2 regions of the Lacrimispora sp. 38-1 genome follow, and region 2 is predicted to be linked to the other one. Evidence: a T-box and tRNA genes for the amino acid it is inferred to sense, from the RefSeq annotation. Region 2 holds a T-box; the other holds one or more tRNA genes.
What was found. A T-box is a leader RNA that pairs with one kind of tRNA and senses whether it is charged. The one in region 2 lies ahead of tyrS (tyrosine--tRNA ligase), so its partner is inferred to be a tRNA-Tyr.
Positions count from the first base shown of each region.

Region 1: it has a tRNA-Tyr gene. The T-box ahead of tyrS (tyrosine--tRNA ligase) is inferred to sense a tRNA for this amino acid. The anticodon was not compared.

Region 1 covers NZ_JBANEW010000011.1:103,803-120,096, forward strand. The annotation lists gene yabQ (spore cortex biosynthesis protein YabQ) at 1-198, shown strand, start outside; gene V7D18_RS03110 (septum formation initiator family protein) at 216-539, shown strand; gene V7D18_RS03115 (SpoIIE family protein phosphatase) at 746-2,161, shown strand; gene tilS (tRNA lysidine(34) synthetase TilS) at 2,236-3,612, shown strand; gene hpt (hypoxanthine phosphoribosyltransferase) at 3,605-4,132, shown strand; gene ftsH (ATP-dependent zinc metalloprotease FtsH) at 4,145-5,962, shown strand; gene V7D18_RS03135 (glycoside hydrolase family 13 protein) at 6,330-8,390, shown strand; tRNA gene V7D18_RS03140 (tRNA-Tyr) at 8,483-8,564, shown strand; gene V7D18_RS03145 (HTH domain-containing protein) at 8,729-9,187, shown strand; gene V7D18_RS03150 (IS3 family transposase) at 9,130-10,068, shown strand; gene nox (H2O-forming NADH oxidase) at 10,224-11,558, opposite strand; tRNA gene V7D18_RS03160 (tRNA-Leu) at 11,743-11,828, shown strand; gene V7D18_RS03165 (MarR family winged helix-turn-helix transcriptional regulator) at 11,920-12,351, shown strand; gene V7D18_RS03170 (alpha/beta fold hydrolase) at 12,445-13,275, shown strand; gene V7D18_RS03175 (sensor histidine kinase) at 13,280-14,635, opposite strand; gene V7D18_RS03180 (response regulator transcription factor) at 14,641-15,360, opposite strand; gene V7D18_RS03185 (ATP-binding cassette domain-containing protein) at 15,521-16,294, shown strand, end outside.
Region 2 covers NZ_JBANEW010000095.1:259,248-275,541, reverse strand. The annotation lists gene rsgA (ribosome small subunit-dependent GTPase A) at 1-970, opposite strand, end outside; gene tyrS (tyrosine--tRNA ligase) at 1,381-2,592, opposite strand; T-box leader at 2,704-2,956, opposite strand; gene V7D18_RS25085 (glycoside hydrolase family 5 protein) at 3,066-4,085, opposite strand; gene V7D18_RS25080 (AraC family transcriptional regulator) at 4,223-4,975, shown strand; gene V7D18_RS25075 (flavodoxin family protein) at 4,972-5,778, opposite strand; gene V7D18_RS25070 (PadR family transcriptional regulator) at 5,867-6,451, opposite strand; gene V7D18_RS25065 (TetR/AcrR family transcriptional regulator) at 6,527-7,072, opposite strand; gene V7D18_RS25060 (alpha/beta hydrolase family protein) at 7,214-8,365, shown strand; gene V7D18_RS25055 (HAD family hydrolase) at 8,335-8,997, opposite strand; gene V7D18_RS25050 (hypothetical protein) at 9,198-9,338, opposite strand; gene V7D18_RS25045 (helix-turn-helix domain-containing protein) at 9,491-10,393, shown strand; gene V7D18_RS25040 (hypothetical protein) at 10,403-10,720, opposite strand; gene V7D18_RS25035 (RNA polymerase sigma factor) at 10,717-11,577, opposite strand; gene V7D18_RS25030 (transglutaminase domain-containing protein) at 11,652-12,668, opposite strand; gene V7D18_RS25025 (homoserine dehydrogenase) at 12,860-13,891, opposite strand; gene V7D18_RS25020 (LysR family transcriptional regulator) at 14,014-14,907, shown strand; gene V7D18_RS25015 (helix-turn-helix domain-containing protein) at 15,227-15,544, opposite strand; gene rpsI (30S ribosomal protein S9) at 15,859-16,251, opposite strand; gene rplM (50S ribosomal protein L13) at 16,280-16,294, opposite strand, start outside.

The DNA.
Region 1 (16,294 bases), on a different contig from region 2:
GCCGCACTGGTGACATTTTCCCTGTTGTATGAGCAAAATGACGGAGGATTAAGAGGATATGTCATAGCCGGGATTTTTCTTGGAATGTTTTTATATGACCGGCTGGTCAGCAGGTTTTTTTTAAAATCCTTGAAAAACCTTCAAAAATATCTTAAAATGAAAGTGCATAAGTGGATCCGCCCCAAAGGGCGGCAATAGAAACAACTGGTGATTGTATGAACGAGATGGGAAAGTCAAGAAGAAAAAGAAAAGATAGATGGGGCAACCGAATGACTCTTATTGGGATCACTTTTGTTGTGTTCAGCCTCGCAGTAATTGTCACAATCGAAGGTGCTTCGCTCAAAGAAAAAGAACTGGAATATCAGTTTCGCCTGCAGAATCTTCAGGCGCAGGTGGACAAGGAGCAGAACCGTGCCAAGGAACTGGAGGAATACCGGGTATATGTCCAGACGAAGCAGTATATCGAAGAGGTGGCAAAGCAGAAGCTGGGTCTTGTGAAACCCGATGAGATACTATTGAAGCCGTCGCAGAAGAAGTAGAAAGTCTGCGGGTATCCCTTTATGTCCAAAAAGCGTGGACAATATAGAGGAAACACTCTGCGGGTATCCCTCTATGTCCAAAAAGCGTGGACATTAAAGAGGAAACCTGTCGTACAATTTTAAATTTGAATCAGCTGTTTTGACAAAAATTTCCCTCCTCCCTGTATATAATGGTTTAAAGCATGATACAGGCAGGAGGGATTTTTGTGTTCAGACGTAAGGCGGCACATCACGATATGGCTGATGTGAATGTATATACGGCAAAGAGATTAAACGACATGGCAAATTCGCTTGGAGAACTTGCCAGAGCGTGCACAGATGAGCTGTCCGCAGAACAGGGACTTACAAAGGAAGATGGGATTGCAGCACTTGAGACTGCTGCAGCAATGGTATGCGCAGGCTGCAACAAATGTATCGTATATCCCGGTAAGGAACAGGACAACCAATATTATCTGCAGTATTTAATCCGTGCGTTTGAACAGAAGGGAAGCGTAGATTACGGGGACATGCCCCGTTTTTTTCTGGAAAGCTGTAAAAAAAGGGATGAGTATCTGGCTCACTTAAACAGGGGGCTTGGGCGGGCGACCATGAACCTTGCATGGAAGAACCGGTTTCTGGAAAGCAGGGATGCAATTATTGTCCAGTTTAAAGAGCTGGCGGTGATATTAGAGGAGTTTTCCCATCAGGTGGAGCATGCCACTGACATCACTCCGGACTGGGAGGACGAGATCAAACGGGCATTCCGTAAAAACCACATTGTGATAGAGAAAATGCTGCTTCTGGAATATGAAAATCAGCAGAGAGAAGCCTATCTTACCATGAGGACATTAAACGGGCGATGCGTCACAGTCAGGGAAGCGGCGGAGATTCTTGAGGATGCCATGGAGGAAGGGGAGTGGACAGTTGCCCCTGACGGAAGAACTTTAGTTACCAGGTCAGCAGATACCATTCGTTTTGTTGAAAAAGGGGATTATCAGATTATTTATGGTGCTGCAAAGGCCATTAAAAGCGGTGAAGAGATTTCCGGAGACAACTATACATTTGGACAGGTTCAGCCCGGACAGGCAATTATGAGTCTGTCTGACGGCATGGGAAGCGGAAAAATTGCGGAGGAAGAGAGCAGGCAGGTAATCGAACTGACACAGAGACTGCTGGAGGCAGGTTTCTCCACACGGGCTGCCTTAAAAATGGTGAATACCGTACTTCTTCTTACCGGAATATCCCAGCATCCGGCAACGCTGGATTTATGCTGCATTGATTTAAAAACCGGAATCATGGAAGCCATGAAGCTGGGAGCGGCAGCCACCTATGTCCGCAGTGAAAGAGGAGTGGAGCGCTTAGAGGCGGGTGAAGTTCCCATGGGAATATTAAGTCCGGTAGAGCCGGTGCTTTTATCCAAAAAGCTTTGGGATGATAACCGGATTATAATGGTGAGCGACGGGGTATTAGATGCACTGCCTGCAGATGACAAGGAGCTGATGCTGCAGGAATTCATTGCAGGAATGCCAATTAAGAATCCACAGGACATGGCAGACCGGATTCTTTTGTTTGCCAGATCATTTACAGAAAATGCAGCCGATGATATGACAGTGCTGACAGCCGGGATATGGAAACGAAAATAATAATTGCAACAGACATGATTTGCGGGTATATTTATGATAGAGAGGGGAGAAAATCAACTAAGGAAGGTGGTTGAATGTACAAAACGATTTTGGATTATGTCAGACGGAACCAGCTGTTTGACCGGGGAGACCGCGTGATCGTGGCGTTATCCGGAGGAGCCGATTCTGTCTGTCTTCTTGTAGTCTTAAACGAAATGAAGCAGGAATTTGATCTGACTTTAAAAGCGGTGCATGTTCATCATGGCTTAAGAGGAGAAGAAGCGGACAGAGACAGTAACTATGCCGGGGAACTCTCAGAAAAACTGGGAGTGCCCTTTTCCTGTGCTTATGTAGATGCTGCAGGCTATGCAAAAGAGCATGGAATGTCTGTGGAGGAAGCAGGAAGGCATTTAAGATATGAGATTTTTGAAGAAGAAAGGCAGCGGTTTAAGGGAACAAAGATTGCAGTAGCTCATCATGGTGATGACCAGGCAGAGACCATACTATATAATCTGTTCAGGGGAACCGGATTAAAAGGACTGGGCGGAATGCGCCCTTTAAGAGGGAATATTGTGCGCCCTCTTTTATGTGTGGGGAGAGAGGATATTCTTGCATATCTCAGCGAAAAAGGGATATCTTATTGTGAGGATTCCACCAACAGCGGAATCGAATATGCCAGAAACAGGATCAGAAGAGTGATTCTTCCCCAGGTAAAAGAGCAGTTAAATGCAAGGGCAGGAGAGAACATTATCCATGCGGGGATAATGGCAGCTAAAGCAGATGCTTACCTGGAAAAACAGGCAGGCAGCCTTTTAAAGAAACTCGGAGTATGGAAAAAAGACGAATCCGGGTCCGTTTTTCAGTGCGGAATTGGTACTGAAATACTACTGGCAGAGGATGACATAATAAGGACTTATGTAATCCGGCAGATGATTAACACCGTCAATCAGTCCATGAAAGATATTACCATGATTCATGTGGAAAGCGCGGCAGCGCTTCTTTTTGGTCCTGCAGGCAGGCAGATCGACCTTCCCGGAGGACTGATTGCAGTCAGAACCGGGAAGGAAATGTGGATAAAAAAGAAAAATGTCGAAGATCTGGTGGAAAACCACCTGGATGTTTGTCTCCCAAATGTGGATTTTTCTGTTTTTTCCTACAAAAAAGGCATGGAAATTCCCAAAAACGGGTATACGAAATGGTTTGATTATGATAAAATCAAATGTGCACTTTCTGTGAGGTATCGGGAAACCGGAGATTACATGACACTGGCCGGAGGCGGAAGAAAGACTTTAAAGTCCTATCTGATCGATGCCAAGGTTCCCAGAGAAGAACGTGGAAAAATTCCTCTTGTTGCGGAAGGTTCCCATGTCCTATGGGTAATCGGATACCGGATCAGTGAATACTATAAGATAACAGATGATACCCATACAGTAATACAAATGCAGCTAGACGGAGGAAAAGTTAATGGATGACAAGATACGTGTGATGTTATCAGAGGAAGAGATAGCAACAAGAATTAAGGAAGTAGCGGAAGAAATCAGCAGGGACTATGAGGGAAAACCTCTTCACCTGATTTGCATTTTAAAGGGAGGCGTTTTCTTTACCTGTGAGCTGGCAAAGCGGATCAGTCTGCCGTTAACCATGGACTTCATGTCTGTTTCCAGCTATGGATCCGGAACCGTATCAAGCGGAATTGTGAAAATCATCAAGGATTTGGATGACCCGATTGAAGGCAAGGATGTATTGATTGTGGAGGATATCATTGATTCCGGCAATACTCTTTCTTACTTAATTGAGGTGCTGAAGCAGAGAAATCCAAACAGTGTTCAGTTATGTACCCTGCTTGATAAGCCGGAACGCCGTGTGAAGAAACAGGTTGAAGTGAAGTATACCTGCTTTACCGTGCCGGATGAATTTATCATCGGTTATGGTCTTGACTACGATCAGATATACAGGAATTTGCCATATATTGGAGTGATAGAACAGCAATAAGGAGGCAGCATGTTGAAACAACAGCAACCATTTAAAGGCTTGGGATTCCTGCTCCTTCTGGCTATTATGCTTTTATTTGCCAGCAGACTGCCCCAAAAGAGCGGAATCATTACAAACCAGGAACTTATGCAGGCGATTGACAATGGGACCATAACCTCAGCGACAGTCAGACAGAACGATCCGCCCCCAACAGGCAGAATCGAGATGACTATGTCTGACGGTTCATTAAAACAGGCCAATGTATCCAATGTGATTGAGATTCAGGACCTTCTGGACCGGAATGGAATTACCTATACGGTGGATGCAGTCCAGAAAGAGAATCTTTTTCTCGTCATTACCCTTCCCATTATTTTAACAGCAGTAGCCCTGGTTTTTCTGTTTATGTTAATGAATGCCAGAGCCGGTGCCGGCAGTGCCAATGCCAAGATGATGAATTTTGGGAGGAGCCGCGCTCATCTTGCCAAAGATGCCAATAAAATAAACTTCAGCAAGGTAGCCGGACTTGAAGAGGAAAAAGAGGAGCTGGAGGAAGTCGTGGACTTCTTAAAGAATCCTTCCAAATATACCGGTGTGGGAGCCCGCATTCCAAAGGGCATTCTTCTGGTGGGACCTCCCGGAACAGGAAAGACACTTCTTGCAAAGGCAGTAGCCGGAGAAGCGGGCGTTCCGTTTTTCTCGATTTCCGGTTCGGATTTCGTAGAGATGTTTGTCGGTGTGGGCGCTTCCCGTGTGAGAGATTTGTTTGAAGAGGGCAAAAAGCATGCTCCCTGTATTATTTTCATTGATGAGATCGACGCGGTCGCAAGACGAAGAGGTACCGGAATGGGCGGCGGCCATGATGAGAGGGAACAGACATTAAACCAGCTTCTCGTTGAGATGGACGGTTTTGGAATCAATGAAGGAATCATTGTAATGGCAGCAACCAACCGTGTGGATATTCTGGACCCGGCCATTTTAAGACCAGGACGCTTCGACCGTAAAGTCAGCGTAGGGAGACCAGATGTAAAGGGAAGAGAAGAAATCTTAGTAGTACATTCCAAGGAAAAACCTCTTGCAGAAGATGTGGATTTAAGAAGAATTGCTCAGACCACAGCCGGTTTTACAGGGGCTGATTTAGAGAACCTGATGAATGAAGCCGCTATTTATGCAGCAAGGCACAGCAAGAAGTATATTAATCAGTCTGACATTGATAAAGCCTTTGTAAAGGTGGGAATTGGTGCGGAAAAGAAAAGCAAGGTTATTACGGAAAAAGAGAAGAAGATCACAGCCTACCACGAAGCAGGGCATGCAATCCTGTTCCATCTGCTTCCTGATGAAGGGCCGGTTCATACCATATCCATTATTCCTACAGGAGTCAGTGCCGCCGGATATACCATGCCTCTTCCGGAAAGTGATCATATGTTTAACACAAAAGGCAAGATGCTGCAGGATATTATGGTAGATCTGGGCGGACGGATTGCAGAAGAGATTATTTTCGGTGACATTACCACGGGTGCTTCCCAGGATATCAAGCAGGCAACAGCTCTTGCCAGAGCCATGGTAACCCAGTACGGTATGTCTGATCAGGTGGGAATGATCAATTATGATAATGATGGTGATGAGGTATTCATCGGAAGAGATCTGGCTCATACAAAGAATTATGGAGGCCAGGTTGCCAATACCATCGACAATGAAGTGAAGCGGATTATTGATGAATGTTATATAAAGGCCAAGGAAATCATTTTAAAACATGAAGATGTCCTTCATGCCTGCTGTAAACTGCTTATGGAAAAAGAAAAGATAGGCCAGAAAGAATTTGAAAGCCTGTTTCCTGCTGAAGCAGAAGTCTGATATATTAGCTTTGATTTGTAATGAAAGCGCAGAGATCCGGTAAAATATCTAAGTTTTTGCCCGTGTATCTGCGCTTTTTTGTTGCCTGTGGGTGACCGGAGAAAAAATGCATAAAAAAACAGTTATAAAAAAATGATGTTTGTGCACACTTATTTTCTCAGGCGTGGTATATTAATAAACGTAAACCCCCCCAATACATTATATAGTTTTTGCTACACCCCATAAGAAACGAAATACCTTCTCCGAAAAACGGTCAGCTACCCCGCTGACCGTTTTTTATGCGCAATTTAGAAAAGGCGGGGTTGTATATTTGAATTCAATCAGATAAAATAGTAATAGAGTAGATGTGAAAGGAAATGAAGAACATATGTGCTTCCAGACAGAGGCGTTAAATAAAGATGCATTATTCACCGATGAAACTGACAGCTTCCGGTTTCCTTCGGAGCCTGAAGAAGGGGACGAAGTAGTTCTTCTTTTCCGGACAGCAGCAAATAATGCGGACGTTGTAAGCTACATCGAGGCTGGCAGTTCTTCCGGGGCTGCCATGATTAAAACAGATACGGACAATTTGTTTGATTATTATGAATACAGGATTAAGACGGGAAGCAGCCCAATAAAGTATTGCTTCTCAGTAAGAAAGGGAGATGAGCTCTGTTATTACAGCCGTCTGGGCCCTGTCGGGCAGTATCCGGACGCAGGATGGTTTACCATTGTGCCGGGATTTTCTACGCCCAACTGGGCAAAGGGTGCCGTTATGTATCAGATTTTCGTGGACCGTTTTTGTAACGGAGATCACTCCAATGATGTGGTTAATGATGAATATCTGTACATAGGCCGAAGAGTTATGGCAGTGAATGACTGGGAAAAATACCCGGATCAGTTTGATGTGGGCAGTTTCTATGGCGGAGATTTACAAGGGGTTTGGGATAAACTTGACTACCTTGAAAATCTGGGCGTAGAAGTGATTTATTTAAATCCCATATTTGTATCACCGTCAAATCACAAGTACGATTGCCAGGATTATGATTATATAGATCCTCATTACGGCGTAATAGTAAAAGACGGCGGAGAGAACTTGACAGCGGAGGCTTCCGATAACCATGGGGCTACCAGATATATGATCCGAACAACTGATCAGGAGAATTTAAAAGCCAGCAATGAGTTTTTTGCCAGATTCGTGGAGGAAATCCACAAGCGTGGTATGAAGGTGATTCTTGACGGAGTATTCAATCACTGCGGTTCCTTCCACAAATGGCTTGACGGAGAACGGATTTATGAATTATCAGGAAAGTATGAGCCGGGAGCATTTGAATCAGAGAACAGTCCTTACCAGTCATTTTTTAAATTTTTTGATGCAGAGTGGCCGTACAACGATTCTTACGATGGCTGGTGGGGGCATGCCACTTTACCAAAACTTAATTATGAGGGTTCTGAGACTCTTTGCCGGTATATCCTTGATATTGCCGCCAAGTGGGTTTCCAAGCCTTATAACGCCGATGGCTGGCGGCTTGATGTGGCCGCGGATTTAGGTCACAGCAGCCAGTTTAACCACAAGTTCTGGAAGGATTTCAGAAAGGCAGTAAAGGCAGCTAATCCCAATGCCATCGTACTTGCGGAGCATTATGGAGATCCATCTGCCTGGCTGCAGGGCGATGAATGGGATACAGTCATGAATTATGACGCATTCATGGAACCCGTATCCTGGTTTTTAACCGGTATGGAAAAGCATAGTGATGAGAAAAATCTAAGGCTTTTCGGGGACGGTGAGACCTTTTTTCGTTCCATGAATTACCATATGAGCCGGATGATGACGGGATCACTTTTAACAGCTATGAACCAGCTTTCAAACCATGATCATTCCCGGTTTCTTACAAGAACCAGTATGAAGACAGGCCGTACTTCAACAGAGGGACCATTAGCGGCCTCAGACGGGATCAGCTATGGCATATTCCGGGAAGGTGTAATGATCCAGATGACATGGCCCGGAGCTCCCGCCATTTATTATGGGGATGAGGCAGGAGTCTGCGGCTGGACGGATCCGGATAATCGAAGAACTTATCCATGGGGAAATGAGAATCTGGAGCTGATTGAGTTTCACAGATATATGACTGAGCTGCACCGGACCATTCCGGCACTGCGCCTTGGTTCATTAAAGCCACTTCTGGCAGGGGATCATCTGATTGCATACGGTCGTTTTATAAATGACAGTATCTGTGCAGTTGCAGTCAGCAACCATACCGCAGAGCAGGATATTTTAATTCCGGTCTGGCAGCTGGGCATGAAGGATGGAGAGACCATGTCCCGGGTTATGCTGACTTATGAGAGCGGCTATAACGTAGGTAAGATTTCTTTTACAGTTGAACAGGGCAGCGTGAGAGTATTAATGCCTCCGTTGAGTTCTGTTTTACTGGTGGACGACAGGGAGTAAACGTTGTACAATTTTTTGATGTAATTTTTTAAAAATGCCTTGATTTTTTTGATTCTCTGTGATAAAATAACACTCGCTTGCTAATAAAGCATGGGTGGATTCCCGAGTGGCCAAAGGGGGCAGACTGTAAATCTGTTATCGACGATTTCGAAGGTTCGAATCCTTCTCCACCCATTTCAGTAACGGAAGTGATGTAAGAAAAAGGCGGTGTGTTCCAGTAAAATGGACCCTATAAGATAGACAGTTAAAAAAAGCGAAAATTGCTTATATTTTAACTTACCCTACCTTGTAGGGTCTATTTTTGTTATACTCATAGCATAAATTAAGGAGCGTACTTTATGGGGAAAAATTATTTTACAGAGAAACAACAGGAACAGCTTCGTAATAATCCATATATTGAACGCGTTTCTGAGAAAGCAATTACATATACAACTGAGTTTAGAGAAAAATTTGCCACAGAATATGAGGCTGGGAGATTGCCTTCTTCTATTTTACGCGTTATGGGGATTGACCCACAACTGCTTGGTAAACGTAGAATCGATACAATTACAAGACGCATAAAGAAATTCAGTCTTCGAGCAGAAGGGTTTGAAGACACACGTAAAAATAATTCGGGACGCCCTTCAACTAAACAATTATCTGAACAGGAACGTATTGCACATCTAGAACATCAAGTAAAATATTTAAAACAGGAAAATGAGTTTTTAAAAAAAATCAATTTTATAGACAAAAAAGCCGAATGGGCAGAAAAACGGAAGCAACACCAGAAGAAAAATTCAGACTCATTCAAGAAATGATTTCACGGGATAATAATGAACTAAACATCAGCTGGCTCTGTGAATCGGCATGGGTATCCAGAAGTGGTTATTATAACTGGTTAAATTCTAAGGATAAACAAAATGAAAAAGAGGCTAGAGATAAAGCTGATTTTGATTTGATTCTTAAAGCATATCTGTATCGTGGTTATGATAAAGGAAGGCGCAGTATCTACATGCGCTTGCTTCATATGGGAGTACGTATGAATCAAAAGAAAATCAGTCGTTTAATGAAGAAATTCAACTTGTTTTGCCCTATACGTAAAGCTAATCCATATCGAAGAATGGCAAAAGCTTTAAAAACAGATGCTGTATCTGATAATCTTGTACAACGCGAGTTTTCAGAACATGGTGCAGGAAAAATCCTTCTCACCGATATTACATATCTATTTTACAACCATGGATGTAAAGCATATTTATCTGTAATAAAGGATGCCTATACGAAACAGGTATTGGCCTATGTTCTTAGCGAATCCCTTGAAGTTGATTTTGTACTCGATACAATAAATATGTTAATCAAAAATCATAAAAAAGCCCTTCGGACCGATGCAATATTGCACTCAGATCAAGGCTGCCATTATACAAGTATTTCATTCAGACAGCTACTGAAAGATAAAGAACTAAGACAGTCAATGTCCAGACGTGGTAACTGCTGGGATAATGCTCCACAGGAATCTTTTTTCGGACATATGAAAGACGAAATTCATCTTGCCGGATGTACTACTTATGAAGAACTTTGTACAGAAATCAATGATTACATGGATTATTACAACAATGAACGTTATCAATGGGAACTGGCAAAGCTTTCTCCTAACCAATATGCAGAATATTTGAGAACAGGTTATTATCCTATAGAGGTATAGCAAAAGCGTCACAACTACAATTACTAGCTGTGACGCTTTATCATACTCTTTTTTTTAAATGTCCTTGACATGGGGACCACTTTACAGCGAACACACCGCCTTTTTCCATTTAATATTTGTTTTTATGTCTATCCCTGACCAGAGACTAAGGAAGTTTACTCTGCCTGAAGAGCTGCCATGGTAAAGTAATTATATGGTTTATTAAAATGCGGAAGGAAAAAGATATCTGTCAGTTTCAATCGGTCAATAGTCACCTGTTCCTGAATAGCAAGAGAGAACATGTGGATCGCCATGGAAATATCATATTCGGAACACATCTGGGCGCCTAAGATGATTCGCGTCTTTTTATCATATACAATCCGGATCTTAACATTGTAATTATCATGCTCTATAAATGCTGGCTTCTGAGTATCTTCATAATCGGCAGCAGCTGCATCATAACCAAGCTTTTTGGCTTTTTCCAGAGTAATACCGGTAGATACCATCTTAAGATTCCAGATGCAGATACCATTGGATCCCTGAACACCGATTGATTTAAGCGGAGTGCCGCATGCGTTGTGAGCTGCTACAATACCGGAACGGACTGCATTGGTGGCCAGAGCGATATAATTGGTATCCTGAATGGAATTATCGAATACAGTAGCGCAGTCTCCGATGGCATAAACATCAGGTATACTTGTTTCCTGATGCCTGTTAACCAGATAGGCCCCGTTCTTAAACAGTTTAAGGGTTTCTTTTCCCAGCTGGCTGTTAGGTTTAAACCCAATTCCAAGCACTACCATGTCTGCTGCATATTCATTTTTATCCGTTACGACTTTTTCCACTTTTTGGCTGCCTTTAAGACTGGTTACTGTCTCTTCATAAGCCAGCTTAATTCCATGGCTCTCTAAATTTTTAGACATAATATCTGTAAATTCACGGTCATAATAGCCGGACAGACAGGTACTCATGTTGTCGATCAGAGTGACCTTCTTGCCGATCCGGTTAAATGCCTCTGCCAGCTCCACACCGATATATCCGGCACCAACTACCACAACATTGCGGATCATGGATTCGTGAAGCTTATCGATGACTTCCTTGGCATTTTGATATAATTTAACGAATTGAACATTGGCAAGATCTGTGCCTTCAATGTTAGGTGAAATGGGAAGAGATCCGGATGCAATAATCAGCTTGTCATAAGGCTGCTGATAGCTCTGTCCGTCTTTTCCTGTTGCGAATACCAGCTTTTTCTCAAAATCAACATGATATACGATGGTTTCTAAATATACCTTCGCTCCTTTTTGTTCAAAAATTTCTTTGCTGCAGTAAAAAAGTCCGTCTGGTGATGTGATCTGGTTGCCGATCCATAAAGCCATACCGCAGCCTAAAAAACTGATATTATTATTTGAATCAAATATAATTACTTCTTTGTCTTTATAATTGTCTAAGATTGTGTTAATTGCGGCAGTACCTGCATGATTTGCTCCGATTACTACGATACGTTCCATAAAATACCCTCCTTCAGTGGATTTTTTTTAATTATAACATATTGTTAAAATAAAAACAATAACTATTATCGATATATTTTATATTTTTTTCAACACTAAATTCAGTCGAAAATGGTTGACAAGAATGGTGTCTTTTTGTATAATCGATATGTTGTTCAGTGCTAAGGCATTGGCGGCATTTGTTGCCGGCGTGGCGGAACTGGCAGACGCACAGGACTTAAAATCCTGCGGGACTTACCTCCCGTACCGGTTCGATTCCGGTCGCCGGCATAGAAAGAGGGCTGTTGTACTTTTGGGTACAGCAGCTTTTTTAATTAATTTTTTGCTTGACAATGATTTTATATAAAACTATTATATAACTATGAGAGAACAAGATATTATTTCAGTATTATCCAAAATCAGGACACAGGCTAATAAATTTATTATTAAAAAGATGGAAGATTACGGAATTTATGAACTGGCACCATCCCATGGAGATATCATTTTCACATTACTCAAGATGGAAAAGATCACAATGAAGGATCTGGCAGATTCGATTAAAAAAGACAAATCCACAGTAACCGTACTAGTGGAGAAGCTGGTCCGGCTTGGGTATATAAAAAAAGAACGGGATGCTTCAGACAACAGGATCACCTACCTTTCCCTTACACAAAAGGGAGCGGATTTAAAACCCATGTTTGAGGATATTTCAAAGAATTTGTTTGATACCGTCTATCAGAATATCCCAAAAGAGGAACGGGAAGCCTTAATGCAGACTCTGGATAAAATAAACCAGAATTTTAATAATAGTTAAAAAGAATATGGTTTTAGCAGAATTATTTGCAAAGAATCATATTTTTATATTATAATAGTTTTATATAAAACTAATTTAAAAGGAGAAAGAAACATGGGAAAAATTTTTAGGGAAACAGCCAGTTTAAGCAATGTGGATTTATTTTACTACGATACGAAGGAAGAAAAACCAGTGATAATCTGTCTGCATGGAATGTATGGCAGAGCGGAGACGTGGAGCGATTTTATCAGTCATTACGCAGATAAATACAGAGTGATTGCACCGGATTTAAGAGGACATGGACGAAGCAGTAAGCCAGATGGGTATTACACGTTTGATGAAATGGGAGAAGATGTTGTGGAACTGATGGACAGGCTTGGAATAAAACAGGCAATTCTAGTGGGACATTCCATGGGGGGAGGTATAGCGGGTTATGTTGCTTCAAGATATTCTGATATAATCCAGGCAGCAGCTATTCTTGACAAAACAGCAAAAGGACCTAAAAGACATATCCCGGTTCTGTCAAGTCAGGTAAATGAATTCGATGCCTTTACAAAAGAATGGAATGAGGTTTTTGACACGAGAAAAGAAGCTTTGGAGTGTATAAAGAGGGCATCGGGCTCTGAACTGGAAACAGAGTATTTCGTCAACAGTTTATATGAGGATGAAACCGGATATCACTTTTTATTTTCAAAGCAGGCATTGGCAGCATACAGGGCAAATGAATATGATTGGATGGATCTGCTTCCTCAAATATCCTGCAAAACTCTTCTTATAAAGTCTGCAGGAGAAGGTTCGGTAACAAAGCAGGATTTTTTGGATATGGAAGCCTGCTTAAAGGATTCCATTGTTTATATCATGAGCAATACAAATCATAATGTACATTTGGCAGAAAAAGAAGAGTTTTATCAGATATTTGACCAGTTTCTAGGTAACATTGATTAATTTATTACTTACCGCCCGGCAGAGTAAGAATAACACGGCACCCGCCGCCTGTAAGGTTGGAAAAAGAAGCTGTGCCGCCGTGAACACTCATGATCTGCCGGACTATGGTGAGTCCAAGCCCGTGATTATCAAGTTCCATTGGCTCCAATGGCTGGTTAAGCCGTTTCAGGGTCTGTACGGGAAAACCAGTCCCATTATCTGTAACAGACAGGAGAGTGGTTTCAGAACTCTTTGACAGCTGGATTTTAATATCACAGCCGTCTGGGTTATGCCCCATGCTGTTTAGGATTAAATTGGTAATGGCCCGTCTGATTAGCTGGCTGTCGCCGGTTAAGATCATGTACTGTGCATCCTCGTCTATGGAAATACTTAAAGTATATTTGTCTGAAATGCTGCTGTTTAAAAGATCAGCTGCAATACTGCGGATTAAGGGAGCGAGGTTAAATTCTTCTCTTCGTATGGGCTGCATGTCATATTCCAGCTTGGAAGCCAGGTTTAGATCGTTGATTAATGCTTTGATTTTCTGACACTGGCTGCGGATAATGACAGCAAGTTCCTGCTGATCTCTGGTGAGGGTTTTGTCTTCCTCCATCTGACCGGCATATCCCATTATTACTGAGAGAGGTGTGCGAATGTCGTGGGATATCCCCGCAATCCATGTTGTGCGTGCATTATCCCGTTTATTTAATGCTGCCTCCTGGCGGATCAGTTGTGATGAAGCATGGTTGATGCCCGAAGCCAGATCTCCCAGAATACCCTGAGCCGGCATTGATACCGGTTTCATCTGTGCTAAATTTTCAATCCCGATGGTCAGTTTTTTTAAGGAGAGAAACAGCCGAAGACCAGAGAGCAGGGCAAGTATTACAGCAGTGACAAGATTCAAAATTAAGAACATCGGTATCCAGAACCGGGAGTTGTCCATTGTTTTCATGGGAAGCTCTATACCAATCTTCCACATGCTGTTTTTCGGATTTCCAATTACAAAAAGCCCGCCCATGTGCTGCCAGACCTTTACGGGATAATCTTTTAAATACCAGCGGGATAATCCTGCCACATCAGTAAGCGTATAGGACAGGGGCACATCCGATGGGAGATTTCGGCTCCATATGACAGCGCCTTTCTCATCTATCAGCATAGCCCATAGATGATTCTGATCCAGTTCTGCGGCAATAGGATCAGAAAGTGAATACTCTCCATCAGATACCGCAAGTCCTTCCGCCATCTGATTGACCGTATAGTTTTTTCCGTATTCCCTGACTGACTGAAACAGCCATACAGCCAGAGCAGTGAAATTAATGATAAGCAGGAGAATTGCTGCGGCTGCGGCTGAAATTACATATCTGCTTAAGATTTTTATCATGCTTTTCAAGGTAATGTCACCCCCGTCAGTTTATAGCCCAGTCCCCGGACTGTTATCAGAAATTCAGGGTCGGAAGGTTCCGGCTCTATTTTTTCGCGTAATCGGCGGATGTGGACCATCAGTGTGTTCTCGTATCCATAGAGAGGGTCTCCCCATGCTGCAAGGCAGAGGCTGTCTCCGGTTACTATCTTTTCTCTGTTATCATACAGCTTTTCAAGGAGTGCATACTCCTTGGCTGTGAGCGTAAAGGTCCCTTTAGCAGATGCGATTGTGCCGCTGTTAAAATCTATCTTTGTTTTTCCCAGATGAAAGACAGGTTTTTCCTTCCGGTTTAAAACTGCCGGGAAATAGGTGCGGTTTAACACGGCATGAAGGCGCAGGATCAGTTCTCTTGGCAGAAATGGTTTCGTAATGTAATCATCTGCACCAAGTCCCAGTCCTAAAAGGCGGTTCTCATCTTCGTCTCTGGCAGAAAGAAATAGAACAGGAGCTGCTGATAAGGAACGGAATTCCCTCATCAGGGTAAATCCGTCACCGTCTGGCAGGGAAACGTCCAGTATTACACCATCCGGTTTTTCTGAAGTAAACAGTAGCCGTGCCTGGCTGCAGTTTTCTGCAAAAGTGATCTTTTTAAAACCGCTTTGCTTTAATATATTGCCGACCATTCTGCGAAGCTCCGGTTCGTCATCCACAAGGAGGAGTCTGCAGTCAAAAATATCGTTCATGGCGTTTGGTCCTTTCCTTCTGTTTTGTTACCATTATAACCGAAATACAGAAGATTTGGACGAAAAAGTAAATGTTTAAGGTAAATGTAAGGTGGCTTACAGGCTGATGTAAGGCAGCCCTGTTAGACTGAAACCATAAAAAGCAGAGGAGATTAATATTATGGCAAATATGATTACCACCAGTGGACTTTGCAAACGATATGGAGCTTTCATGGGAGTAAAGGACTTAGACCTTGCAGTGCCGGAAGGGGTAATTTATGGATTTCTTGGTCCAAATGGCGCAGGCAAATCAACCACCATGAAGATGATACTGGGGCTTGCAAGACCCACCTGCGGGACCATTACTGTATTTGATAAACGGGTAAACAGGAAAAACCGTCTTGCTATTTTAAAAGAAACGGGTTCTCTCATTGAAGCTCCAAGCTACTATGCGCATCTTACAGGGAAAGAAAATTTAAAAATAATCAGTACGTTAAAAGAACTGCCGGACAATGAAATCGACCGTGTGCTGAAGCTTGTCCGCCTGGATGACCAGAAGAATAAAAAGGCAGGTCAGTATTCTCTGGGAATGAAGCAAAGGCTGGGGCTTGCTGGGGCGTTGCTGGGAAATCCAAGGCTCCTTATTTTAGATGAGCCGACCAATGGACTTGATCCTGCCGGAATTCAGGAAATACGGGAACTGATCTGTTCGCTGCCCCGCTCATTTGGTATTACAGTCATGGTATCCAGTCACTTATTAAGCGAAATTGATCAGATGGCTGGTCACATCGGTGTGATCAGCAAAGGAGAACTGGTTTTTCAGGACAGGCTGTCTGTTCTTCATGACAGAAGTGAAAGCTGTATTGCAATACGTACTCTGAATAATCAGGCGGCCCGCAGCGTGTTAAGCAGCCAGGGGGTTTCCTGCCAGGAAGAAGGTGGATTTTTACTGATC
Region 2 (16,294 bases):
CCTGCCTTTTTTTGTTACTCTTCTTTTTTACAACAGCCTGCTGCCTGCTTTCTTTTGCCGCCTGAAACTTAGACTCCTTTTGGATCTTCCGGTAGTTTTTCCACCTTTTCTCTGTCAATGTACCGTCTTCCATTGCCTGAGCAACTGCACACCCCGGTTCCCCGTTATGGGTACAGTTACTGAATCTGCACTGCATAATTAAATCATTGATGTCAGAAAAGCTGAAATCCATGCCGTCGTCCACAATCCACATTCCCAGTTCCCTCATCCCCGGTGTATCAATAATCCTGGACCCATTATCCAATACAAACAGCTGACGGTGGGTAGTTGTATGATGTCCTTTTGAATCATCTTCTCTGATTTCTCCAGTTTTCATAAGCTCTCTTCCCAGCAGATAATTGGTGAATGTGGACTTCCCCACTCCAGATGATCCCAGGAATACAGTAGTCTTATCAGGCTCCAGATAGTGCTTTAGCTGCTCCATGCCTTCACCTGTCACTGCACTGACCATGCAGATATCCGTACCCATAGCAATCTGTTTTACAAGTTCCAGTTTTTCTTCCGTTTCTTCTGCAATGTCTGCTTTTGTGAGGACAATAACCGGCTGCCCACCGCTTTGCCACGAGGCGGTCAAATAACGCTCCAGTCGTTTTAAATTAAAATCATAGTTCAGAGACATTAAAATAAACACGTAATCAAAATTTGCTGCGATAATCTGCTCCCCCATTCCCACATCCGGATCTTTCCTGGAAAATGCAGATTTCCGTTCCAGTGTCTTTATAATCAGACAGTCACCCAGGGGGTTATACTCCAATTCCACATTGTCACCAATGGTTGGGAATTCTTCCTCGCATTGATCGATAAAATATATTCCCGCTTTTAATCTGGCATACAAATCTTCCCCATTTACTTTTACTTCATAACGTTCCCTGTGAACCGCGGTTATAAAACCTTTCATTCTTTCTTTCAAAAAGCAACCTCTCTTCCAGTTTTTCGTTGGCATATGAAATTGCCAACGGTTAAAAAAGGGCATAAAAATGCCGCGGTAATAGCCCTTATGGCTGTCACTGCGGTTGGCTTTCCAAAAAAAGGCACAAAAAAAACACATCTTATCGTGTGTTTAACAGAGTTAAGCGATATATAAGAGTCTACAGGCGGCATATTAAACATAATTGTCATATGCCCAATATTCAGTTATTCATTCATTACCTCTTTTACAAATAATACATCTGACATATCACATTCTCCTTTCAGGTCCGCTAATGGGTTATTTTGGTAATAACACTTCCAATTACAAATAAGATAGCACATTTTTTCAGCAACGTCAATCTATACTTTCAAACCTCCCGCAAAAATCTGGCGGGAGGTCTGCTTATAAAATTACTTATTAATTTTTACAAATCTTTTTTTGCCAATCTTCATGACATCTCCGTTAAACAGGACATTGTTTATTTCATCTTCATTCATTTTCTCACCATTGATCTGAATTCCACCTTGTCTGATCAGTCGGATAAATTCACTTTTGCTTTTAATATATCCCAGTTCAATCAGACCGGGAATACTGTCATTTACCGTATCTTTCTCCAGATCCAAAAGCAATATGGGGATATTATCTGGAATTGCTTTTTTACTGAACGCCATATCATAGTAAGAAATGGCACTTTGCACCTCTTCCTCCTCGTGGTAAAGCCCTGTAATAATTTTTGCTAATTGGAACTTAATATCCCGCGGATTGGCTCCATTTGATAATTCCGTTTTTACCCTGTCAATTTCATCCGGATGTTCATCTGTTGCCAGCTCATAATATCTGATTATCAAATCATCCGGTACTTCCATCACCTTCTTAAACATAACTTCTGCCGGCTCACTTACCCCGATATAGTTTCCTAAGCTTTTGCTCATTTTCTCCACACCATCCAGTCCTTCCAGAATTGGCATAAATAAAGCAATTTGCTGTTCGATCCCCATTGATTTCTGTAATGTGCGCGCCATCAGAATGTTAAAGGTCTGATCTGTCCCTCCTAATTCAATATCTGCTTTTATTTCCACAGAATCATAAGCCTGCATGAGTGGGTAAAAAAATTCATGGATACCGATAGGAACACCATTCTTATAACGGTTTTGAAAATCATCCCGTTCCAGCATTCTCGCAACCGTTGACGTCGCAGCCAGTTTGATGACATCTTCAAAATTCAGCTTTGAAAGCCACTCACTGTTAAATCTTACCATTGTTTTCTCTTTATCCAGTATTTTAAATATTTGTTCACAATAAGTCAGTGCATTTTCCTTCACTTTCTCATTAGTTAATGCCACTCTGCCTTTTGATTTCCCCGTCGGATCCCCTATTTTCCCTGTAAAGTCCCCGATGATAATAACTGCCTGATGTCCCAGCTCCTGCATCTGCCTGATCTTTCTTAAAACTACAGCGTGCCCCAGATGAATATCCGGTGCGGATGGATCAAGTCCTAACTTAATGATCAATGGTTCTTCCTGCTTATAAGATTTTTCCAGTCTGACAAGCAGCTCCTCTTCATTCACACACTGGTGAACCCCTTTGCAGATCATACGCATCTGTTCTTTTGGTGTTAACATAACTCAAACTCTCCTTGTAATATTATTATTAATATTTGCATGCTCTATAAGAAATCCAGAAAACAAAGAGCTGAGTTAAATCAAATAAAAAAACTCCCGTCCTCATGTTTCCAAAAGGACGAGAGTTACTCTCGTGTTACCACCTTAAGTTTATAGACAACTCACATTGTCTACCTCATCGGGTACGGCCCTGGCGATACCCTTGCACCTGATTACGGTGTGCTCTCCGTCGCAGCCTACTTCTTAAATCGGTTCGGTGCGCAGCTCCAAGATGTATTCACACTTTCTATCCATGAGCCTCTCATCAACCGGCATCTTTCTGTTTGGAATTGAAAATGCTACTCTTTCTTTTCATAGCCTTTTCTTATACTCCGAATTATTTTATAATTCTTTGTAATGCAAATATTTAATTGAACAAATATTATCATGCTTTTTTTGATTCGTCAAGACCAGGATTGAGAAATAATTTTGCGTTATTTCGTCCATAATTGAATCAGATCTTCCCTGATTTCCTCATAATGTTTCCCAGTCAGTCCAAAATCCATCTCTTTATAAGTCCATATGGAACATCCGATCTGATATTTTTCAAATATAGCATGTACATCACGAAACCACCCCAGCGTATCCAAAACCGGTGCCTGATCAATCACTCCGAATTCTCCGCAGTACAGCTGAGTACCTGCCTTCTCCGCTGCCAGAACCGCTTCTTTTACCATCTCCTCTAAGAATTGTTTCCCCATAGTTTCAGCCGTTGAATTTAAGACAGCCTCTCCCTGCTCTCCCAGTACGGCAGACTGTGACCGGTAATAATCCATACTTTCGGGATAAAAAATATCCTTGTGGGGGTCCATCTGTCTGACCCAGTGCGCCTTTTGATGGGTAAACAGAAGCGGCTCATAAAAGTGAAAGGTAAAGATAATATTCTTATCTTCTGGTATTTTTAGTAATTTTAATGTACTTGCACTATTCCACTGAATTCCTCCATAAATAATGGGTACACATGAATCAATTTTCCGTATTGCTGATACCGTTTTGTCGATCAGATCATTCCAAAGCAATGCATTTTCCTTTTCTACAACCTCATTCAGCAATTCGAAGGAGACGTTATCACGATTTTTAAACTCTGCCGCAATGCTGTTCCACAGGCTGACAAAACGGTCCTGCAAATATGGATTATGAAACAAGTCATTCTTCTGCCTGTTTCCGGCATCATTAAAATCGTAGCCATATGCCTTATGCAGATCAAGAATTACATCCAGTCTGTTATCGTTGCAGCAGTCACATACAGAACGGACAAGTTCATACCCTTCTTCTATACGATTGCCTTCCTTATCTTCCAAAACCTCGTAATCAATGGGTAACCGGATATGATCAAACCCCCATGCTGCTATCTGTTCAATATCCGATTTCCCGATAAATGTACTGTAATGATGCATATTGTGAGTACACTGAGATAAATATCCCCCTAAATTAAGCCCTCTTTTCAGTTTCATACTGCCTCACTGCCTTTCCTTTCTGATAGCTTTATACTATCTGATATTACTGGCAAAAGATATCGTTTTCTTTTCTTTTATATTGTTTTCATGATATAATATCAAAAGAAAATAACCGCATAAAGAGGATCTCAACAATGAATATTAAAAAGGAACTTGCTTTTCAGGAATTTGTGAGAAGAGAAAACAATCTTATCCGGGCACCTTATACCCCTGAGCAGGAATTCTATTCAGTAATAAAATCGGGCAACACCGCAAAAGTAAAGGAGCTCTGCCAGGAGTCTCTTTTATCCAAAAAAGGACTTGGCACTCTTTCTGTCAATTCCCTTCAAAATATAAAATACCATTTTGCTATTACTGCCGCTATGGTCGCCAGATATTGTATGGAGGGAGGAATGGAACTGTCAACCGCCTATGGTCTCAGTGATTTCTATATTCTAAAAGCTGACGGCTGTACGAAACGGGAGGATATTGCCGCGCTTCATCCTGTCATGTGCCTGGACTATGCGAAACGTATGAAGAATCTGCGGAAAAACAAAGTTACATCCAGGCATATTTCAGCATGCATTGACTACATCCTGGACAACCTGCATACCCGGATCACCATAGAGACACTTGCGTCTCTTGTAGATTTAAATCCTTCCTATTTATCCCGTCTTTTTAAGAAAGAAGCCGGTATGACAGTCAGCCAGTATATTCAGGATAAGAAAATCGAGACAGCCCGGAATATGCTGATTTATTCCGACTATACACCTTCAGAAATCTCCTCTGTTTTAGCTTTTCCAAATCAGAGCTATTTTACAGAAATTTTCCATAAGAAAACAGGCATGACACCTTTGAAATATCGAAATCTCAACTTTCGTAATACAGAGATGGGAGGAGTGGACTAACTTCTGGAAGATATTTTTTTCCCAAGTGTATCAATGAGCCGCTTCATTATCATTCCAAAAACACGTTTTATCGGATTTAAATCCACATCATAAAAGTAAGGGGCATCAATCCAGCCCTTCTCTTTCCAATACATACGGTCTGCATCTGATGTATATATTTTACTTCGCAGGCAGTTAAATAGAACTATATCATAATATGTAGGTGCTTTTTTATTGCGTTGACTCATTTTCTCATATAATTTTTTTGATAAGGTTCTAATTTTCTTCTGTCCTTTCTCAAAGGTACGCTTATTATACTTGAAAACCCCTTTTGGTTCCCTGTTTTCAAAATACATCGGTGAAATTATCTGTACATCACCAACCAGGTCCATTGCCCAGCCGGATACCGTCATTTTCAAATACCTGCAGACCTGTTTACTCCCCCCGCCATCTGTCGTTACCACTATAAGTACAGGTTTTTGGCATAGTTCCTGTCTGTGAAATAGATAAGACAAACGATCAATAAACTTTTTCAACTGCCCAGTAACCTGATATGCATAAACGGGGCTGGATATAATGACTGCATCTGCTTTCTTCATCTTTTCTTTTATCATTCCAATCTCATCCTCTCTGCAGGGACATAATAATTCACTTTTTTGAAAACAGATACCACAGCCCTTACATTCCTCAATATAAGACTCACTCAATTGTAAATACTCAAAGTCAATTTCAGAATCGTACTTCTTTAATTCATTTCTGATCTCCATGCATATGAGGTAACTGTCTTTTTTTCTCGGACTTCCCGAAATAACCAAAACATTCATATTTTACTCCTTACTATCCAACATTGGATATATTCATATTTTTTTACACCAAAACGATCTATCATTTTGGTGCATGGTTAATTACTTATCATTCATATTTCATAAAATCTGTTTCTTTAATCAGCTTTACAATCTTATTTGTATCCTGAATGATATTGTCCAGATTTTCTAACATCATTTTATGCCAGATTATCTGACTGTCTACAGTTGTTATCATATAATCTAATGTTATAACTTCCATTGAACAGGCTTTTTGTTCCTTCTCTTTTCTCCAATCATTAATCCGAATCTTCTGCTCTTCTAAATCACTGATATGTTTTTCCACACCTTGTATTATTTCTTCCTTTTGCAGGCTGGCAATAATGGGATACAGAAGAAATTTTTCCGATGCTGCTCCCTGCAAAGGTTTACTCATCTCATTAAATGCCAGTTTCTTAAGTATGTCTCTGCCTCTTTCCGTTATTTCATATATCTGCTTTTTCTTTTCTCCTTCTTCCGGTTTATCAATCATGCGGATGTAGCCGTCTTTTTCCAATTTTTTAATTGCATAGTAGATCGAACCGGATTTTATATTATTCCATTCAGACATACGGTTCAGACTAATAAACCTTTGAATTTCATAGCCATGTGCAGACTTAACACTAAAAAAGAAAAGAATAAATAATTGTACCATCGAAAGCACCTCACCAGTAAAGTTAAATCAATTATATATCCAACGTTGGATAATATCAAGTCTTTTATCTGCCAATTAAATCACGGCAATTTGAAGTGTGCCCTCCAGAATTGACTTTATCTGCTCCGATGACAGCCTCATACCCTCTTCCACCCATCTGATCAGCATTCCATTTAAACCTCCAAGACTATAGGATAAAGAATAGGAAAGTGTCAAGTCATCGAGTTTCATATCAGGCTTCACTTTTTGAAAGATAACCGGTGCTATTTCCCCTGATAAACGGTAAATTATTTCAAGCATTTTATTCTTTTTAAGCAGATTTAAAAAATTTCCATGCTGTTTCCAGAATTCAAAATAAATAGCAGCAACTTCAGTATAGTGATGAGGAGATACGTGGGCCACCATATGAATAAAATCCTCTGCCAGCATACTCATATATTCATCTAAAACATCTTCCCTGGTATTATATAATCGATAGAAAGTTCTGCGCGACAATCCCGCTTCCTGACAAATCTGAGTCACGGTAATCATAGAAAAATCATATGTCTCCATAAGCTTAATTAAACCATCCATCAACATCTTTCTCGATTGCAGCGCAATTCTGTAATTCATTTTATTCATTTTATTTTCCCCTAATCTGTCACGATTCCCATGAATCTGTAACACAATAATCAATACCATTGTAAAGTCCATACCGGATCATTATAATAAGTTTCGTAATATGCGTCAATTGTAACATATTAGAAAAAGGAGGAATAAGAAATGGCTTATATAAAGAATATAACAGGAATTCAGCAGCTTGATTTTCAGATTAACCGGGTATTAGCTTACGGCGATGCTGCTGGCGATGCAGAGAAAATCATTGAAAAAACGCGGGGCATCAGAGACCTGGCAACATGGTATAACGTGTGGTCGGATCTGGCTGATTACTACAGGAATACTACCCAGTATTTGCGTACAGCTTATGCCTACAGAATGGCTGAATTTTTTCTAAATGAAGATCACCCTCAGAAAAATCATATGTATGAAGAATCCTATAAATATTTTCATCTGGCATTCAGGCAAATGAAACTAAACTATTCAATACACGAAATACCCTTTATGAATTCATACATGCATAGTATCTGTTTTAAAAGCGAAAATGAAAAAAGTATTTTATTAGTATGTGGTGGTTACGATTCCTTTATTGAAGAATTTGTTCCTGCCATCATTGACTATACAAACAATGGCTTCACCGTAATACTGTTTGAAGGCGGAGGGCAGGGGAAAACATTAAAAAACGGGCTGAAATTCATGGCGGACTGGGAAAAACCGACTTCCTGTGTACTGGATTATTATAATGTAAAATCCTGTACTATGATTGGCATCTCCTGGGGCGGATATCTGGCGGTCAGAGCCGCGGCTTTTGAACCAAGAATTAACGCAGTGGCTGCTTTTGATGTTCTTGAAAATGGTTTTCTCTGCATGACTAACATATTCCCCTCTATGCTCAAATATATGGTAAGATATTTTGTAATGCACCGGAAAAAGCGAACAGCAAACCTGATTCTTCGATTTCTCAGAAAAAAAAGCCTGATTGCCGATTGGGCGATGATGCAGGGAATGTACATAACAGGAACGAAAACGCCCTATGATTTTTACAGAGAATTATTAAAACACTCCCTGCCCCAGGATGTATGTGATAAGCTTACCTGCCATGTACTGCTGCTTGCCGGTGAAAAGGACCATTATATCCCCAATGACCAGTTTTACCGCCTGTCAGATAAAATCAAACATGCAAAAAGTCTTTCCACAAGGATGTTTACAGAGGCAGAGGGAGGGGAACAGCACTGCCAGACCGGAAATTATCAGTTAGCGGTTGACGAAATACTGCATTGGATGAATCATACGGTTACAGCTTTCTTATCTAAATAAAATATCACTTCCAGTAAAGATGGCAGAATTAACTCTGTCATCTTTTGAAATTTTATCGCAGGCTTTTTCATATCAGGCACGCAGATCACAGGAATACCGGCAGAATAAGAAGCCTGTATTCCAGCCTCGCTATCTTCCAGGACAAGACAGTTTTCAGGATGAATTTTTACTTTTTCACATGCTTTCAGAAATATATCCGGATTTGGTTTACCTTTTTCTACTTCCGTACCAAATACCATTTCATCAAAATAACTTTCAATTCCATGTTGTATCAAAGCATACAAAGCTCTCTCTCTGGTACTGGAGGAAGCCAAAGCAATTTTATATTTATTTTTCTTTAAATAATCCAACAGCTCTCTGACACCAGATTTTAATGAAACTCCTTTTATGAAATACTCTTTCTCCCTTGACAAAGTAAAATCTAATCCTTCCTGTATAGAAACAGGCAGCTGATAATTCTTTACAATCGCTTCCATATTTCCTAATTCTGTTTTTCCGCTGTAATTTTGCGCATAGTCCTCTATGGTAAAGGAATACCCATATTTATTTAATAGCTCCTGATATAATTGATATGAAATGACTTCACTATCAATGATCAATCCGTCCAAATCAAAAATAACTGCTTTTATCATAATCTTTCCCTTTCTCTTTTTAAATAAATGATAACCAAAGCGGAGGCTGTCTTAAGCAAATTCTCTGCGATAAACAATCGGAGCTGTCAAAATAACCAGAGCACAGATCACCCATAAGACAGGTTCGCAGACACACACGGCTATGTACCCCCAGACAGGTACAGCCCAAAGCGAAAACCAGACTTTTCCTATCAGTTCGATCACACTGCATAAAAGCGGCAAAACCGGACGCCCCATCCCCAGTAAAGCGCTTCGCATAGCGGAGTAAAGCTGTTGCCAACAGCCTGAAGCAGACTGCCCTTTGTCATATCAAGAACGCGACTTTTGTAATCCGACTGCATGAAAATCCTCCCTTTTTATCATTTACAGATGCAGCACCCGAAATCCACGATTCTATCTGTATATTTTATTTTTATTATAAGCGTAAAATCCCATTGCTGCTTTCACAGAAACGTCATATACTATAAAAAAAGCGACAAAAGAGGGGTATTTTATGATACGGAACAGAACTTTTGTTTCAACAGATTGTCACAGGAAGGAATTGCAGGAACAAGGCTTACAGCTTTTTAATATGTATGCAAATAAAGGGGATATCCACCAATATATTGCTGATTGTATCCCTTCCCACTGGCACCGGGAATTAGAAGTCTTTCTTTTATTGCAGGGCAGCGTGCTAATTCAGATCGGAGATAATATATATCACGCGGAAGCGGGGGAAGGGTACTTTATTAACACCGGAGTACTGCATTCTTTTGCCGCAGCTGTACCTTCCCCCTGTACCTATCATTCCTTTGTATTTGATTCTGGCATCATAGGAGGTACCCCTGGAAGTGTCTTTGACACAATGTATGTCCGCCCCTTATTGGATGCAGGACCGGATTTTCTGAAATTTCAAAAAGAGGCAGGAGATGAAGCATTTTTTCAGCAGTTTGAAGCAGCCTTTACTGCCTGTAAAGAGGAGAAATACGGATATGAATTTGAAGTTCGGGAAGCGCTGTCAAAAATATTGCTGTACACAAAGGAAAAGCATCAGACCATGCCCTCCCGCAGAATGCCAACTCTGCAGGAATCCCGTTTGAAGCAAATGTTAGAATGGATTGACGGAAATTTAAGAAGTGTAATGACGGTTAAAGAAATTGCAGATACGGCAAATATCTGTACCAGAGAATGTCAGCGTATCTTTAGCCGGTATCTGCATTACAGCCCGATGGAGTATATTCAGCGGAGGCGTCTTTTTAGAGCTGCAGAACAGCTTTCAACCACAGATGCCCCCATAACAGAAATCGCTTTTGACTGTGGTTTTTCCAGCCCCAGCTATTTCACGAAACAGTTCAGGGCATTGGTAGGTGCCACCCCTACGGAGTACCGCGCTGCAATACAGGAAAACCGGCTCTAAAACACCATTTTAAATTAAATAATGACCTGCGGTATTAATCACTGTTCCCAATACAGCTGACATGACGGTCATCGGCACTGTTGATTTTTTATCTTCCCTGGCCGCAAGAATGATAACTGGTAATGCTAAACCCAATCCAACCATTCCGCCTTTTAACCACCATGCAATTCCATTTAATTTAATATTAAATATGATAAATGGAAGAATCAGATAAAATACAAATGCAGAAGCAATCGAATATTTATCAAGCTTCATTTTTATCATTGGCATCACATCAACAACACCTGCCGCTATACCAATTAGTAACGTTAATAAAAATTCCTTCATACGGTTATTTCCTCCCCTGCATTTCCGGCAATAACTCTCATTGCATAGGTATCCAGAAGATCTTTAATAAATTTATGGATCACATCTGGTGAACGGTATTTTGGAAGCTGTGCAAAAACAAATGACATCTGGTCCATTTCTTCCATTGCCTGAGTGAAATTTAAAATCGTATTTTCATCAGCTCTGGACATATTACTATACTCTAAATTCTGGGGATCTAACCTTCTCGTATGTATGGCATATCCCACCCGCTTCTTACAATTACATTTGCCTGTCTGAGACAAACCACAATATTCACTTAAAAACTCTCCAACCTGTTTTCGAATGCGTGACAGGCGCTGGCGGTATGCTTCCGGTGAAATTTCCAGAATTTCACCGCAAATCTTACTGTCCACCTTAAACATAACACCAAGAACATAGATCAGACGGCTTTCCGGGTCAAGGCACTGAAGCATAACATTGGTACAGGAATGTTTTAACTCTTCAGCCAGAAGATTCTCGTCCACGTTTTGCGTTAATTGATTCGTGTTATGAATGAACCCATTATCAATATCCAGCCCGTAAAACTCAAAGCTGAGCTGATGCTGTGCAAACATAGACTTTTTGTAATTAATTAAATAGTTGGCTGCGATGCGATACACCCATGTGGAAAATGCACTCTCTTTCCGAAATGCAGAGAGCTGAGTAATAACCTTAATAATAATTTCCTGCGTCGCATCCTCTGCATCACAAGGCATTCCCAGCATTCGAAGAGACAGGTTATAAATCATATCCTGTACGCTTAGAATCAGTCCTTCAAGGGCCTCCTTATCCCCTTCCACTGCCCTGTCAAATAAAAGAAATATTTCGCTTTGCATGACTTGTTCCTCCTTAATTTTATGTGTCTATAATTAGACAGCCAGAACTTGGCAGTTGTGACAAAATATTTTTATTAACTTTCATTCTCTTCTTCATAAGCGTCTTCCATCTTAATGGAATCTTCCACCTGCTCTTCAATGAATTTCACGCGAATAATTGCCTGAGGCCAGTTTATAGAAATTTGACTGTGTCTGCCTTTCTCCCTGCCCGCTCCTGCAATAATTTCCAGTAATTCCTCCATGACCGCCCTGGTGAGATATCCTCCCCTCCAATGAAAGGTTAAGACCTTTCCTTTTTTGATTGCCTGCTGGCAGCGTTTTGCTATATCTTCCAATCTGGTGAATGAAAGTTTCTTCTCTTTATAGAAGAAATGATTGCCATCGCCGCACTCCGGAACTTTGTATATCACAGTCTCATGATCCTTAAAGATATTCTTATCATCAAGGTTGAAATAATCATATCTTAATTCTTTTTTTCCTAACGTATTATCGAATGTGGCATCCAAATGATACCACACCCCATTGATTCGGACCACGTTCCATGCATGCCGGTATTTGATATTCTTTTCCGGATTATTTTCTGAAATGGCAACAATACAGGGAATAGAAAGCTGATCACAAAGAATCTTCACTGATTTTGCAATTCCTTCACAAACGCCTACTCCCTGCCCCAATGGACCCAGAATTTCATGTGAATATTGTTTCTTCAGCTTATCGTAAGTCACATTTTCACAGATAAAATCATGAATGTATTGTTCCTTTTCCCAGTCACTTTTATCTTTTACCACCCTGGAAAGCTTTTCCACCCTGGCTGTCATTGCCACCTGATGCTCTCTGATTTTATTCTTATCAAATAAATAAACCGGCTTCATCTTTACTAACGTAGAGTTATCGTAGAAGGAATATTGAAATGTCGAAGCATAGAATATCTCCGGGCAATCCAGCCTCAACTTAAAAAAGATATCGCTGAGCTCGGCCCCATCGACTCTTTGTACATCAAAACTCTGTGAAAGAGACTCCAGGCCACTCTTGATAACCTGATAGATTCTTTGATGCTGCTTATTCATTTGACTATAGTAATATGGTTCCATTTAACCGTTTCTCCCTTTTGTATCTGTAATTTTCCCAATCAAAGGCAAGCCACCAGTATGCTTCATCATTACAGTCCGTTCCCATTTTTTTCATATCCTCATCTGATATTACTTTACTTTGATATTCCGTAACTTATGGACGTTTCAAAACATATCTTTCTATCCCCTATACTCCAAAAGCGAATTCAAGTCTATGATAGCACTAAATTTATTTTATTTACATTCAATTTTTCACATATAGCCTTTTCAGATAATTCTAACCAATAATTATGCTTAATAATATCTAATAAATCTTCATGCATTGCTGATGCAGTTTCTTTTCCACCCGCGCCCTTTCCATAATATGCTCTTGTCCCACTGCTTCTACTGTCTACAAAAACAATATTGTAATTATCCCTCACATTATACATCATATTAGTTTTTTCTAGTTCGACTGGTCCAATATAATATGAAATTTTATTATCATTTCTTTCTACATAAAAAATTTGCCTAATAATTGTATTCTTAAACATCTTTTCATTTTTATAAGTATTCATCGAAACTGGATTTATTTCGCTACAATTAATATCTACCTTCATCCCGATTCCCGTCAATATTTTCATCTTATAAGCAGCATCCCATCCATCAATATCTTCTGATGAATCATTTTCCGTGATGCCCTTTTTTTTAGCAATATCTATAGCTTTATCCATATCAATATCCCCTTTTTCCATTAAAGATAACACATAATTGGTCGTAGCATTTATTACACCATACATTCTACTTATATCGTCTGTACTTGACATGCTCATTAGAGTACGACATATCGGAATAGCCCCACCAACAGTAGCTTCAAAACGTAACTGAACATTATAATAACTTGCCAAATCAATTATATAACTCATATTATGAGCAAATCCTTTTTTGCTTGACATAACAATATGTTTCCCCTTTTTTATAGCTGCTTCAACAATTTCAACCATTTTATTAGCAGCTGCTCCTCCCATACACTCAATACAAATTTGAATATCAGGATTATTAATTATGTCTAGATAGTTTGATGTGATGTGTATATCTGACACATCAACAATTCTTTTTTTATTAATATCTCTTACGAAAATTGCATGTACTTCAAACTCAATTTCAAATTTATTATCCCCCAATAAATGACTCTCTTTTAATAATTTAAATACTTCCTCTCCTACAGTTCCAAACCCTATAAAAGCAACACCTACTTTTTTCATTATTAAAACCCTCCTAAATAAATGTACTTGACTATGACATAATGAAATAGTATCATCACATTTATAATAAGTAAAATTAATAGTTGTAATATTATAATTCAAATATTTTGATAGGAGACCTCATGGAAATACGTAATATCATATCATTTTTAAAAGTTGCAGAACTTAAAAGTTTTTCAAAAGCAGCTATTGAACTAGGCTACTCTCAGTCCAATATAACAATGCAAATCAAACAATTAGAAAATGAATTACATTGCACATTATTTAACCGAATTGGGAAAAAAATATCTCTCACAGAACACGGGAATGAATTTATTGAATATGCAGGTTCGATTAGGTTATTAGTTGAAAATGCTAAGCTTTCTTTATCAGATAATCCAATCCCATCTGGGCAATTAATCATCGGAGTCTTAGAATCACTATGTATAACCTATCTACCCAAACTAATTCATGAGTTTTATAATAAATATCCACAGGTAAATACTATTATAAAAATAGGAACCTATGAAGAGCTTTCATCATTATTAAATAACAATGCAATAGACTTACTTTGGACTTTTGACGATTCAATCACAAATAAAAATTGGCTTAAGGCTTTGGAATTTCCAAATGCAATCAAACTCATTGCTTCACCTAACCATTCCTTAATACAAAAAAATCAGTCTATTCATTTTTCTTCTTTAAAAAATTGCACTTTTATATTTACGGAACAAAACTGTAGCTATCGCAATTATTTTGAAAATTTACTTCAATCACAAGCTATCCCTTACCATGTCTTTTTAGAGATCGGAAATACTGAAATCATAAAAAAGTTTGTAGAATCCGGATTATGCCTTTCTGTTTTGCCAGAGTTTTCTATTCAATACGAGTTATACACGAAAAAACTAGCCGTCGTTAATATTAGGGATTTTCATTTAAATATGTATTGTCAAATTTTTTATCATAAGAATAAAATTCCAACATCCGCTATGAAAGAATTTCTACATCATCTGCAATCCAGTCTACCAAATATGTGATGCAGTTTAAACAAACGCCTAGAGAAGTTCTTCGATGTTTTTCACCAGCTTTTCGATAAACTCAAGCTTTATAGAACTCAATCATCGTATGTGCTGCGAATTAACGCACACCTTGCGGCACTAACTTGTTGTATCCGTTACTGTTGCAATACTTCATAAGTGTCAATGTTACCACCTCCAGGCATAAAAATAGTACGGCTATCTCCTTGACTGAAAATGCCGTACTATAATTTGTAAAGTTTTGAATTGTAAAAATTATAACATAGTTAAACAGACCTGTACAGGGTGTCAAAACGGGCGCATTGTCAAGGCTGTAATGTTACCGATTACTCTTGGGTGATAGGGTTAACTCATACCCAATTGCATCAACATATTTAATAAGGCTTTTAATGCTTGGGCTTATTTTGTTATCTGTTTCTATTCTGCTAATAGCCTGCTGCGCTAAACCAGATCTTTCCTCCACTTCTTTCTGTGTCAGTCCTGCCTTTTTTCTTGCCTCAATGAGTTTCAATCTTAATTCAAATTCTTTGTCGAACTCGCTGACTGACTTCATGACTTCCGGGTTCTCTGTACACATTTTCTCTAACTCTTGAGCCTCTTCATTTAAAATTACATCCGTCACATTTTGAAATGGCATATACAACACTCCTAACTTTTATATTTATCATTTAGGTTTACCGCTTTTCAAACGGTAAACCCTGCTACTTTTGCTCTTTGGATGGCTTTCTCTAATTCAAACTTTTCAGTCTTTCCTTTTTGTTTCTTGCAAGCATGTAGTGTAAGTTTCCTTCCGCAGCGTCTGCATCTACCTTCTCTGTGTGTTCTCTGTATGTTCTCTACGCGAGTTTTTTGTGGCTTTTTGTGGTTGCTTCTTTACTGCCTGTAACACAAGAAAACCCCAAAAATATAAGCATTTTCGGGGTTTTTGCATTTTTATTAAATATGCAAATATTATCTCTTTGAGAACTGCGGCGCACGACGAGCTGCCTTTAAGCCGTATTTCTTTCTTTCTTTCATTCTTGGATCTCTTGTTAAATATCCAGCTTTTTTAAGAACTGGACGGAATTCGATGTCTGCTTTAAGTAAAGCTCTAGCGATACCGTGTCTTACTGCACCAGCCTGTCCGGTGAAACCACCGCCGTGTACGTTTACTAAAACGTCAAACTTATCTACTGTCTCTGTTGCTGTTAATGGCTGACGAACAACAACCTTTAATGTCTCAAGACCGAAGTACTGATCGATGTCTCTCTTATTGATGGTGATCTTACCTGTACCTGGTACTAAATATACTCTAGCGATAGATTTTTTTCTTCTACCTGTTCCGTAAAATTTTGCATTAGCCATGATAACTTCCTCCTTTCAGCACCTCTGATTAAAATTTGAATTC